DNA from 3 places in the Lactococcus sp. genome. Region 2 is predicted to be linked to each of the others. Evidence: predicted binding sites of a transcription regulator. Region 2 holds the regulator's gene; each other region holds the start of a gene.
What was found. Region 2 encodes NrdR, which represses ribonucleotide reductase genes. Its sites were predicted from a motif close to ACACNATATATNGTGT; they were not measured.
Positions count from the first base shown of each region.

Region 1: the regulator NrdR is predicted to act here: its motif matches at 2,103-2,118, upstream of RSC39_RS06950 (redoxin NrdH).
Region 3: the regulator NrdR is predicted to act here: its motif matches at 3,074-3,089, upstream of nrdD (anaerobic ribonucleoside-triphosphate reductase).

Region 1 is NZ_JAVXIY010000006.1:26,760-31,032, reverse strand. It holds gene parE (DNA topoisomerase IV subunit B) at 1-1,142, opposite strand, end outside; gene plsY (glycerol-3-phosphate 1-O-acyltransferase PlsY) at 1,421-2,062, shown strand; gene RSC39_RS06950 (redoxin NrdH) at 2,236-2,454, shown strand; gene nrdI (class Ib ribonucleoside-diphosphate reductase assembly flavoprotein NrdI) at 2,456-2,878, shown strand; gene nrdE (class 1b ribonucleoside-diphosphate reductase subunit alpha) at 3,014-4,273, shown strand, end outside.
Region 2 is NZ_JAVXIY010000002.1:234,876-239,148, forward strand. It holds gene RSC39_RS02975 (replication initiation and membrane attachment family protein) at 1-850, opposite strand, end outside; gene nrdR (transcriptional regulator NrdR) at 946-1,392, opposite strand; gene trmB (tRNA (guanosine(46)-N7)-methyltransferase TrmB) at 1,581-2,234, opposite strand; gene RSC39_RS02990 (phosphotransferase family protein) at 2,360-3,133, opposite strand; gene RSC39_RS02995 (Veg family protein) at 3,202-3,459, opposite strand; gene dnaB (replicative DNA helicase) at 3,685-4,273, opposite strand, start outside.
Region 3 is NZ_JAVXIY010000001.1:251,916-256,188, forward strand. It holds gene RSC39_RS01325 (isochorismatase family cysteine hydrolase) at 3-515, shown strand; gene RSC39_RS01330 (DUF6036 family nucleotidyltransferase) at 630-1,178, shown strand; gene RSC39_RS01335 (hypothetical protein) at 1,175-1,459, shown strand; gene RSC39_RS01340 (LysM peptidoglycan-binding domain-containing protein) at 1,509-2,798, opposite strand; gene nrdD (anaerobic ribonucleoside-triphosphate reductase) at 3,142-4,273, shown strand, end outside.

The sequences.
Region 1 (4,273 bases), on a different contig from region 2:
TTGATTGCTTTACGAATCAGGTTTTGAGCCAATTCACCATTTTCCATCAAATAAAAACTTAATTTTTCAGAAACGAGGCTGTCCACCACTGGACGAGCCAAAGGTGAACCCAATTTATCTTTGGTTTGTCCTTCAAATTGGAGATGTTCCTCTGGAATTAATACAGATAAAACTGCCGTTAAACCTTCACGATAATCAGACCCTTCCAGATTTTTATCTTTATCTTTAAGCAAATTGACTTTACGAGCATATTCGTTCATTGCCTTAGTGATGGCTGTTTTTAAACCTGCTTCGTGTGTTCCGCCATCTTTAGTCCGAACATTATTGACAAACGAAAGAATATTTTCTGAATAGCCATCATTATATTGGAGGGCAACTTCAACTTCAAAACCATCTTGCTTTCCTTCAAAATAAAGAACTGGAGTTAAGCTATCTTTGTCTTCATTCAGGTAGGCTACAAAATCCTGAACTCCATTTTCATAATGAAATTCTTCTTTTTCATCCGTACGTTTATCTTCAAGACTAATCGTTACTTCTTTTAAAAGAAAGGCCGATTCATTTAGACGTTCAGAGATTATATTGTATTTAAATTCAGTTGTTGAAAAAATAGTAGAGTCGGGCATGAAAGTCACTTTTGTCCCCGTTTTTGATTTCGGAGCTTTCCCTATTTTTTCCAAAGTAGTTGCTGGATGTCCTCCGTTTTCAAAACGTTGGCGATAAACAGTCCCATCACGAGTGATTTCAACTTCTAACCAAGTAGAAAGAGCATTTACCACCGAAGATCCTACACCATGCAATCCACCAGAAGTTTTATATCCCCCTTGACCAAATTTACCACCAGCATGAAGAATAGTGAAAATAACCTCAACAGTTGGAATTCCCATCGCGTGTTTTCCAACAGGCATTCCACGTCCTTCATCTTCTACAGATAAAGAACCATCAGCATTAATGGTCACTGTAATTTTATTCCCAAAACCAGATAAGGCCTCATCGACTGCATTATCTACAATTTCCCAAACCAAATGGTGCAAACCTGTTCCATCAGTTGATCCGATATACATCCCTGGGCGCTTTCTGACCGCGTCCAAACCTTCAAGGACCTGAATTGCACTGTCATCGTAATTATTAATATCTATTACCATCTATTTTCCTCTCATCGAAAGCCCATATCTTTTATCAGCAAGATCATCACTCGCTTTGTTCGCAATTTACTGACAAAAAATATTCATCTTGATTATTGTACCTTGTTCAGAACGCTTTGTCAAAGGACTGCTGAGAATTTCAAAAGCTAATCGTAAGATATTTGCTTCAATTAAGCCAATAAGTTTCAATATTGTCAGTAATCTTTAATAAAAATATGGTATAATTGTACAGTTAAAAGAGATTATCGATTTTAAACGAAATAAACTTCGGAGAACTTATGCTTATTATTATTCTTCTTCTCATTGCTAGCTATCTTTTAGGGGCAATTCCTTTTGGACTATGGATTGGCAAGATTTTTTTCAAAAAAAATCTTCATGATTATGGTTCAGGAAATACTGGAACGACCAATACTTTTCGTATTCTTGGTGTAAAAGCCGGGATTGCGGTCTTTATTTTTGACTTGCTTAAAGGAACTTTGGCAACGCTTCTTCCACTGATCTTCCATATTAATGGAGTCTCTCCTTTAATTTTTGGATTGTTGGCTGTCATTGGTCATACTTTATCTATTTTCGACCATTTTAAAGGTGGGAAAGCTGTGGCTACTTCTGCTGGTGTTGTCCTTGGATTTAGCCCATTCTTTCTTCTTTATCTTCTCGTTATTTTTATTCTTGTTCTCTGGCTCTTTAGTATGATTAGCCTCTCAAGTGTTGTAGCCGCAATTTTTGCTCTGCTTGGAATTCTTATTTTTCCTAGCTTTGGATTTATTCTCACTTCCTATGATCTTTTATTCTCGATTATTATTTTTGCTTTGGCAATTATTATCATTTTTCGACATAAAACGAACCTCAAAAGAATCAAAAATCATTGTGAATCCCTTGTCCCCTTTGGTTTAAACTTATCGGGACAAAAAGAAAAATAGCACAATATATTGTGTTTTTTTCTTTTTTTTACATAATTTAACACTATATCTAGTATCTTTAATTTGACTAGATATTTTTTTTACGCTAAAATAAGACTATAAATACTCGAGAAAAAGTCAAGGACTTTTTACTCCCGTCTAAAAAATATATTGGCCCCAAAAGGAGATTTAAAATGGTTACAGTTTATTCTAAAAACAATTGTATGCAATGCAAAATGGTCAAAAAATGGCTTTCTGAACACGAAATTGCATTTAACGAAATCAATATTGATGAACAGCCTGAATTTGTCGAAAAAGTAATTGAAATGGGTTTTCGAGCTGCTCCTGTAATCACAAAAGATGATTTCGCCTTTTCTGGTTTCCGTCCTTCTGAATTAGCAAAGTTGGCTTAATATGAAACTTGCTTATTTCAGTGTGACTGGACAAACGCGTCGTTTTGCTTCTAAAACAGACTTGCCGAATATCGAAATTACACCTGACGATGATTTAGAGATGGACGAGCCTTTCCTTTTGATAACTCCCTCTTATGCCGAAGAATCACCAACCGTTTCCAAATCAATAGACGTTATGGACCCGGTTTTTGACTTTATGGCTTATAATGATAATTATAAACATTGTCGTGGAATTATCGGCACTGGAAATCGTAATTTTGCTGGCATCTATATTTTTACCGCTAAAGAAGTTTCAGCAAAATATCAAATTCCACTTTTATATGATTTTGAGTTTAATGGTACGCCAGCTGATGTTGCTGCCGTTGAAAAACTCGCTGCACAGCTTGATCAAGGAGCGAAAGTCACCTTTAAAAATCCGCTGTGATTTTTTATGGCTTCACCCTATTTGAGTGAAGCTTCTTTATTTTAACTTTTATTTTATAATAACAAGTTTGAACTCATCATACATTTCAGATTCACTTATTTTTAAAAGTAAGTGAATCCTTTTAAAAGGAGTATTATGTCTCTAAAACAACTTAAAGATGTAACTTATTTCAAGCTCAATAACGAGATTAACATCCCCGTGAATGGTAGCATTCCTCTTGCCAAAGATAAAGAAGCAATTACCGCTTTTTTCAAAGAGAATGTTGAACCTAATCGTTATGAAGCTGACACTTATATCGATAAACTTAATTGGTTAGTTAAAGAAGAGTATCTAGAAGCTGAATTTCTAGAAAAATATAAGCCAGAATTTATCACAAATCTTCGTAAGGAATTGAGTAAATTTGAATTTCATTTTGATTCATTTATGGCTGCTTATAAATTTTATAATCAATATGCCATGAAAAACAATGACGGGTCACTCTATCTTGAAGATTTTGAAGACCGTGTGTTAATGAATGCTTTATACATGGCTGACGGCGATGAAAAATTAGCTAATAATCTTGCTTTTGCAATGATTAATCGTCGTTATCAACCGGCTACTCCAACTTTCCTAAATGCTGGACGTAAACGTCGTGGTGAATTCGTTTCTTGTTTTCTTTTACAATTGACTGATGATATGAATTCAATCGGACGGACGATTAATTCTGCCTTACAACTTTCTAAAAATGGTGGTGGTGTTGGTCTTAATTTGACTAATCTGCGTGCTGCTGGTGCACCAATCAAAGGCTATGATGGCGTTGCCGCTGGTGTTGTGCCTGTCATGAAACTTTTTGAAGATGCTTTTTCTTATGCCAATCAATTGGGGCAACGTCAGGGTGCTGGTGTAGTTTATTTATCCCTTTTCCATCCAGATATCATGGAATTTTTATCAACTAAAAAAGAAAATGCTGACGAAAAAATCCGCGTTAAAACACTCTCACTTGGTGTGACTGTTCCTGATAAATTCTACGAATTGGTTAAAAAAGGCGAAACAATGTATCTTTTTGAGCCATATTTCGTTGAAAAATATTATGGTAAACCTTTTGCCGAAGTCGATATTACAGCTGAATATGACAAGATGGTGGCTAACCCAGAAATTCGTAAAACACCAATTAATGCCCGTGAGCTTGAACAAGAACTTTCAAAACTTCAACAAGAATCTGGTTATCCTTATATCGTGAATGTCGATACGGTCAATCAAGCTAATCCTGTTGATGGGGTGATTTCAATGTCAAACCTTTGTTCTGAAATCCTTCAAGTTCAAACACCTTCTGTTTTGAATGATGACCAAACTTATAAAGTCGTTGGAACTGACGTTGCTTGTAACTTAGGTTCAACTAATGTCTTAAATATGATG
Region 2 (4,273 bases):
CTGCTGGTAATTTTTGGCGAGTCAAATTAGCTAAAATTTTATGTTCATCAGAGCTGACAAAACCTCCAGCTTGGGCTTTTATCTGACGAATAAATTCATCAGGCTCATGGGCTTTACTGACGACAATCAAATCTGCAAAAACTTTTGGAAATTCTGAAAGTGCGGGTTGTGGTTGACTTGTTGCTGAAAGACTACGAATTAAATGATTCATATTCAAACTCTTATCGGCATTAGCTGTGCGTTCAGCCTGTTTGAATAATTCGTACCAATTGAGTTCAAATTTTTCTGCAAGGGAATAAAGTGTTAATGAATCTTGGTTCTCATTTGATAAACGATAACCTTGGCGTTCCATCAGACTTTTAAATGCCCCCATATCAAATTGGTTCTCTTTTAGTGATTGGTTTGGTGTGGCTTCCCTATCAAAATTAACTTTATAAACTTCATGGAACTTCTTAGAAATTTCTTTTCCTTTGGGTTCCATTGTTTTAGCTAAAGCTGTGACACGATTTTCACCAATTCTTGATATTAAAAGTTGTCTATAAAAGTCATCAGCAAGGAAATTTTCAAAATTGAGAGGGCTTTTCACTTCAAAATAAAGGCTGCTATGGTCATCATAAACTCGAACTAATGATAGAGCTGAAAGTCTGTCAAGTGCCTCAATGAATGGATTAAGTCCGAGATTTAGATACTCCAAAAAATGAGAAATTCGACCCGTTGAGAAACTCAACATCATTTGGTAGAGGGCAAAAGCATCCGTCCCAATAATTGGTAAATAGAGTAGGCGAAAAGTCTCAACGTCAAAGCTGGTCTTTCCTCGATTAAGCATTGTAAATGAATCTCCTGCTCTCATATTTCCCTCACTCTAGTTTTACTGACTGTTTTTAATGACAGTTCTTTATCTGCCAATTTAATGCTCATTTAGCAATCGCATTAAACAATTAGTCTTTATTTTTTAGTAATATTTTTTAGAAGCTCTTCTAATTCACTGACATCTTTAAATGAGCGATAAACACTCGCAAATCGGATATAAGTAATATCATCTAATTCAGCTAATTCTTGCATGACAAATTCGCCAATCACATCTGATTCAACTTCATTACTGTCAAGCTGCCGAATTTTTCGTTCAACATTGGCAACTGTTGTTTCAATATCTTCACTTGAAACAGGACGTTTATAGGCTGAACGAACTAAACCACGAACAATTTTTTCACGGTTAAAAGGTTCGCGTTTGTCATCTTTTTTAATGACTAAAAGGGGCATTTCTTCAATACGTTCAAAGGTTGTGAAGCGAAAACCACATGATTCGCAGACCCGGCGGCGACGAATCGCATCTTCGGCTTGTCTTGAATCAACAACTTTTGATTCTTCAGAAGAACACTTTGGACATCTCATATTATTCTCCTTAGTTTAGATAATAAACTGTTATTAGTCTTACTGACAGAAATTTTCTATTTATTAAAAATTCTGTCAGTAACTTTTTTAATTATTGTTAATGATGGAATCGTCAGATGCGCTGACAATCCCTTTATCTTCTAATAAAACACTCTCTGGTCATGTTTTATTGCCGCAAATATTTTAATTTATTTTTTTGGTAAAAATTTTGCTTCTAGTCGATAAATCACTTGTCCTTTTTGTGAAAACTTTTGTTCATATTCAGTCATCACATTTTGAGGAGCAAATTCTTCATCTTGGTGTAAATCTAACCAAACTTTTTTTAGCTCCATGCCATAGTTTGCTAAAGAAACTAATGAGTATTCAAACAAGCCTCGGTTGTCCGTTTTGAAATGTATTTCACCTTCTGGACGTAAAATCTTTTCGTAAGTTGCAAGAAAAGATTTATAAGTCAAACGACGTTTTTCATGTCGTCCTTTTGGCCAAGGGTCAGAAAAGTTCAAATAAACTTGATCAATTTCACCGTCAGCAAAATATTCGCTCAAAGCTGCTCCATCAACGAGCATCATTTGGACATTTGGTAAATCAGCTTCAATCGCCTTATCTAATGCGTAAGATAAAACTGATAACTGCATATCAATTGCAATGTAATTAATTTCAGGATGCAAAGCAGCCATTCCTGTAATAAAAGCACCTTTCCCACAACCAACTTCAATGTGAATCGGATGGTCATTGCCAAAACGTTCTGACCAACGTCCTTTAAAGTCTGCTGGATTTTCAACTACGATATGTGCGTTTTCAGCAAGCATTTCGCCTGCTCCTTTACGATTTCTGACGCGCATTTTTACCTCAATTTGTTTTATTTTTATTGGAAAATCAGTGAATCTAACTCTCCTTTTGTTTGTTGATTTTGATTATTCAATTATAAGCCAAAAAATAGGAAGGTCCAAACCCTAGCCTATTTTTACTAAAATAATTCACAAAATTTACGAAGTCCCAAGATTTCTTGGTTTACTTCTTTCATTTTTCCTCTAGAAAGATATTCAGAAATTTGCCGAAGAAAAGAAAGTTTTCCATACCAAGCCACTTTTTCCATAATGTCAGAACGTGGTCTCACACCAGAAGTCATCAGCCATAACGACCAGTTAGTTGGTTTGATATAGTGTGATAAAACATGTGCCATATCAACCATGGAATCTGATAAAAAGACCGTATCCCAATCTACAAGATAAATTTTTCCTGAATTATCATCCACTAGCCAGTTTTTATGATTGACATCTCCATGAACAACCACGACCTCTTCATTTTTGATTTCAGGAATTTCCTTGCGCATTTCCTCAATAATTCCTGACAAAAAGTGATTTGTCCGTAAAGCCTCGGTATTTTGGACACAATCCTCTAATAATTGTTCAGGCAAAATAATTTGACTTCCCAATTTTTTATAAGATTCAACTAGTTTTTTCGAGTCATGCAAATGTGCTAAAATATGATTAATCTGACGGTCTTCCATATCCTCAGGACTTAGCGTATGACCATCAATCCAAGGTTGAGCAGATAAGGTGTCTCCTTCAGCCGTCCGTTTTGTCCATAAGACTTTCGGTGTGATTCCTTCCAGATAAATGCTTGGCAAAAAAGGACTACCATTTTTTTTAATAAAAACGCGTTCTTCATCACTTTTCCCAAAAAATGCATTGCCTGAGCCGCCTTTTACAGGCGTCATATCCCAATCAGCTTTCATCATCCTTATCTCCTCCTTTCCTTTAAAATTCTATTAATCATTTTTTGATACATCTACTTTATATCCAAAAATTAAGCGTTTGGATAGTGAATTAAAATAGTTTGAGTCAAAATATCAGCATATTGATATGACTCTGTTGTTTTAGGACCACGAGCTGGGATATTTTCAATAATGAAATGTGTTGCGTAGGCTTCAATCAAGTTCACTTTATGACGATTTTCACGTTTACGACCAAATTGTGAAGTAATTTCAATCGTTTCACCCAAATGTGCTTGAACTTTTTCACGAATATCAACGATTTTTCCTATTTCTTGATTTTGGTTATCCATTTTTTCCTCCAAATAAGATGTAAAAATCGGATTACTCCGAACTTTACCTTATTAATCTAATTTTATCCTTGATTATTTACTTCTTTTTCTAATCTAAGGAACTGTATATCTGCTAAGTTTTCATAATATAAGAGAACATAAAGCTTGTATTTTTTATACTTCACTTATATTTATAAACAGAATTAGACAATTACTCATATTATAACACGAAACACTCAAAAAAATCTAGTCGCCATATCGGTTATCAATACTTGCAAATTTATTATGCTCTTTAATAAAGAGTAATTCAACTGTTCCACGGCTTCCTGAACGGTTTTTTTCAATAATTACTTCAACTTTATTATCTTCTAAAATTTCTTCACCGTCTTCATCTTCACCATTGCCACGTTCATAATAATCATCACGATAAAGAAAGGCAACAATATCAGCATCTTGCTCGATTGACCCAGATTCACGGATATCGGACAAAACCGGTCGTTTATCTTGACGTTGCTCAACCCCACGTGAGAGCTGTGATAAGGCGATAACAGGAACTTTTAGTTCTTTAGCTAAAATTTTCAACTGACGAGAAATTTCAGAAACTTCTTGTTGGCGATTTTCTCGTCCTGTTCCAGAAATCAATTGTAAGTAGTCAATAACAATCAAACCGAGATTTCCGGTTTCTTGCGCTAATTTTCTCGAACGCGCTCGAATTTCTGAAATCTTTATCCCCGGTGTATCATCAATATAAATACTGGCGCGAGACAATGTTCCAGTTGCCATAAAGTAGTCATTCCACTCTTGATCATTGAGTTGCCCCGTCCGCAAGCTATGT
Region 3 (4,273 bases), on a different contig from region 2:
AGATGAAAAAAGCACTTGTTTTAGTTGATTTTCAAAATGATTTTATTGATGGAAGTTTGGGAACAAAAGAGGCGCAAGCTATTCTTCCTAATGTCATTGAAAAACTTTCTCACTATCCTAAAGAAAATCGGTTTGCCACGCAAGACACGCATTTTGAAGATTATTTATCAACACAAGAAGGAAAGAATTTGCCGGTTATTCACTGTCAAAACGGGACTTATGGTTGGGAAATTCGCAAAGAAGCACAAGTTGGCTTTGCTAAAATTTTTGAAAAAACAACTTTTGGTTCAAGAAGTTTAGCGGAATTTATCCGTGATGAAAACTTTGATGAGGTTGAACTCATCGGAATTTGTACGGATATTTGTGTGGTTTCTAATGCCTTGTTAATCAAAGCCTATGCTCCCGAAGTCAAGTTGACAGTCGATGCTTCGTGTTGTGCGGGCGTTTCACCAGAAAAACACTTGGCTGCTCTTGAAACAATGTCTTCTTGTCAAATAGAAATTATAAATGCATAAGTTGCAACAAAATTACTGATTCTGTCAGCAATTTCAACTTGACAAATTCTTATCTATCATTGATAATGGAAAGAGAAATGACAAAAATTTGAAAGTGTGAGAGAGGTTAAAAATTTGGATTATCATCAATTATTTTCCCGCTTGAATGAAAAACTTTCAGAAGAGAATTTGCAACTTCATTTACACTGTGTTGGCGGTTTTGTACTTGAATACTATGGAATGAAGGCGACAGAGGACATTGATGCTTTTTATGAGACGACTGAAAAAATAGATAAAATCATTGAAGAAATTGGTGAAGAATACCATGTGGGAACTGCTAATGAACCTTGGCTGAGTCAAGCAGTTGGGGAAGTTATGTCTCATTCAAAAACAGATGAAACAATTATTTTTGAAGGAAGTCATTTGACTGTTGGGCTCTCACCACTGGAAGCGATTTTGATTGATAAAATTCAAGTCGGACGTACCAAAGATGTGCCAGACATTGCAAAATTGATGAAGAAATTGAAAATTGAAAGTCCGGATATCCTTTTAGAACGTTTTAAGCATACTGATGGATCGGCAGACCCAGCGGTTATTTTAGAAGCTTATAGTTTGGCTTATGGTGAAGAAGCTTTAAAAAATTATTTACGAAAAAATCCAAAAATACTGAGGTTATTACAATGACGTGGATTGAATATCTCTTGCAGGCTGCCCAAAAATCCAAATGGAATTTAGAACTTTGGGTTCGCTACCTAAACAAAGTGATTCAACGTGACAAAATTTTGCTCTCTAAAAAAGAGATTGACTATTTAACGAACTGTGAAGAATTAACTTCATTTCAACGTGTTTTTCTTGAATTGGCTCTTGAAAAAGAAACGACTCCTTGGGAAATGACTGTTGGAATGTCAGAACCGACCCGTTCTATCCATCTTCAAGCGGTTTTACAAGAATTAAAAAAAGAATGAATTGAATTTCATTCTTTTTTTTATTAGCTAAAAGTTCATTAATAATAATTTATTTTATTCGCAGATACTGACCAATTAAAATAGTATCGCTAGATAAATGATTCCAAGCCTTGATTGAAGCAATTGGGCTGCCAGATTTTTGCGAAAGTCCCCAGAGAGTATCTCCTTTAACGACCTTATGAATTGAGGCATTTGAGTTAGAAGAAGTCGAGTTTGAGTTATTGGTAGCAGTTGAGCCTGAACCTGTCGAAGGATTTGAAGCAGCAGCAGATTGTGAAACAATAAGATTTTGACCAATATAAATGGTATCAGAACTTAAATGATTCCAACTTTTCAATTGAGCAATACTAGTTTTATATTTTACTGATAGCGCCCAAAGGGTATCTCCAGATTTAACCTTAACAGTTGTTTGTGAAGAAGGTTTTGCAGGTGTCACAGAAGTGGTTGGAGTAGTGCTTGCGGAATTGTTTGAACCATTAGAATTAGCCGATGAGCTTGAAGTGGTCAATACCAGCTTTTGACCAATATAAATGACAGTACTTTTAAGATTATTTGCACTCTGAATTTGGGACACACTGATTCCATATTTTTGCGAAATTCCCCAAAGTGTATCTCCGGACTTGACTGTGTAAGTCGTTGAAGTATTATTTGTAGAAGATGAACCGCCAGAACTTGTGTTTCCAGTTGAAGCTCCTCCATCAAAACGAGTTAAATTATATTGAGAAATAATGCGATTCAGTGAAGCGCCATAATTGGGATCTGTTGCATATCTCCCGGTTAGGGCTGCAGTGGCAGCTTGATAAGTTGAGGCATTGGCTCGCCATGCTTTAATGTAATAAGGGCCGTTTCCAAAGTTCGTGGTTTTTAAAACACGGGCGTTGTCTTGGAAACTCTCATTAAATGAAGGATAAACTCGGAAGGGCATATCTTTTGTGACCCATTTACCATTCAAGTATTCTTGAGTTTTAAAAACAACACTCTTTCCTTGATAAGTCCCCTGGATCCCAAATAAATTGTAATAAGGCGCACGGGAAAGCTGGCTTGAACCCCAGTTACTTTCCAAAATAGCTTGAGCAATCATGACCGAAGGATATAAGCCATTAGCATCTGCAACAGGTTTTGCTGATGCGGCAATACTTTCAATAAAAGCCTCTGATGAGTTAGTCGCTGCTTGAACCATTGGACTTGTCTGTTGAAGAAGAAGTTCATGGGTGGTTGTCAATGTTCCGGCAATAAGAACAGCGCCAGCAAATTTTGTGGCTGGCTTATGAAAAGCGAGTGGCTTTTTAGGTTTCTTTTTTAAATGTTTATTTTTTACTTTAACGCGTGATACTGTCATAAATAATTCCCTTCTTGAAGAATATAAAATACAATAAGTGCTAACCTTATTTTACCACGACTGAGTAGAAAAAAAAAGCCATTTTACAGCAGTTTGCAAACGTTTTTTATTTAAAACTCTATCTTGGATAGATAATGAGAGAATTTAGATAAAAAGTCTGATTTAAGACAAAAACATTACTTGTTCAAGACAAAAAGATGATATTTTATCTTGAGAATTTAGAAAAGGAGAATGAAAGCAAGTAACACAAGATGTTGTATGTATTTACATAATTTACTCTATATATTGTGTCATTTGTGAGAATTTGATAGAATAGAGAATGTAATTAAAGAGGATGGATAATATGAAAAGTGAAATAAAATATCAAGATGTAACACTAGAAGAAATCAATGTGATAAAGCGTGATGGGCGCTCAGTAAAATTTAATAGTGAGAAAATTTTTGATGCCTTGACTAAAGCGGCTAAAAAAGTAGAACTGACAGATAAATCAGTGCTCTCAGAACTTACTGACAGAGTGGTCAGTGAGATTTTTAGTCGTTTTTCTGAAAATGTCAAAATTTATGAAATCCAATCCATTGTTGAGCAAGAACTTCTGGAATCTGGCGAAACAGCACTTGCTGAAGAATATATCTCTTACCGTGCTAACCGTGATTTGGCCCGCACCAAAGCAACGGATATCAATTTCACGATTGAAAAGTTAATCAATCGCGACCAAACTGTCGTTAATGAAAATGCCAATAAAGATTCTAACGTTTTCAATACGCAACGTGATTTGACAGCTGGTGCGGTTTCCAAAGCAATTGGTTTGAAACTCCTTCCCCCACATGTGGCAAATGCTCACCAAAAAGGCGATATTCATTATCATGACCTTGATTATAGCCCATTTACAACGATGGCTAACTGTTGTTTGATTGACTTTAAAAATATGTTTGAAAATGGTTTTAAACTTGGAAATGCGCAAGTTGATTCACCAAAATCCATTCAAACCGCGACTGCTCAAGCCAGTCAAATTATCGCCAATGTGGCAAGTAGCCAATATGGTGGTTGTTCATTTGACCGTGCAGACGAAGTTTTGGCCCCTTATGCCAAGTTAAACTATCAAAAACACTTAAAGGATGCTCAAAAATGGATTGATGGCGATGAAAAACGCGAAGCTTATGCTCGTGAAAAAACAGCTAAAGATATCTATGATGCAATGCAATCTTTAGAATATGAAATTAATACTTTGTTCACTTCAAATGGTCAAACACCTTTTGTAACTGTTGGTTTTGGTTTAGGAGATGATTGGTATGCGCGTGAAATTCAAAAAGCAATCTTAAAAGTACGGATTGGTGGTTTAGGTTCTGAGCACCGCACAGCCATTTTCCCTAAATTGATTTTCACACTCAAACGTGGACTTAACCTTGAAGTAGGAACACCAAACTATGACATCAAAGAACTTGCCCTTGAATGTTCAACAAAACGCATGTACCCTG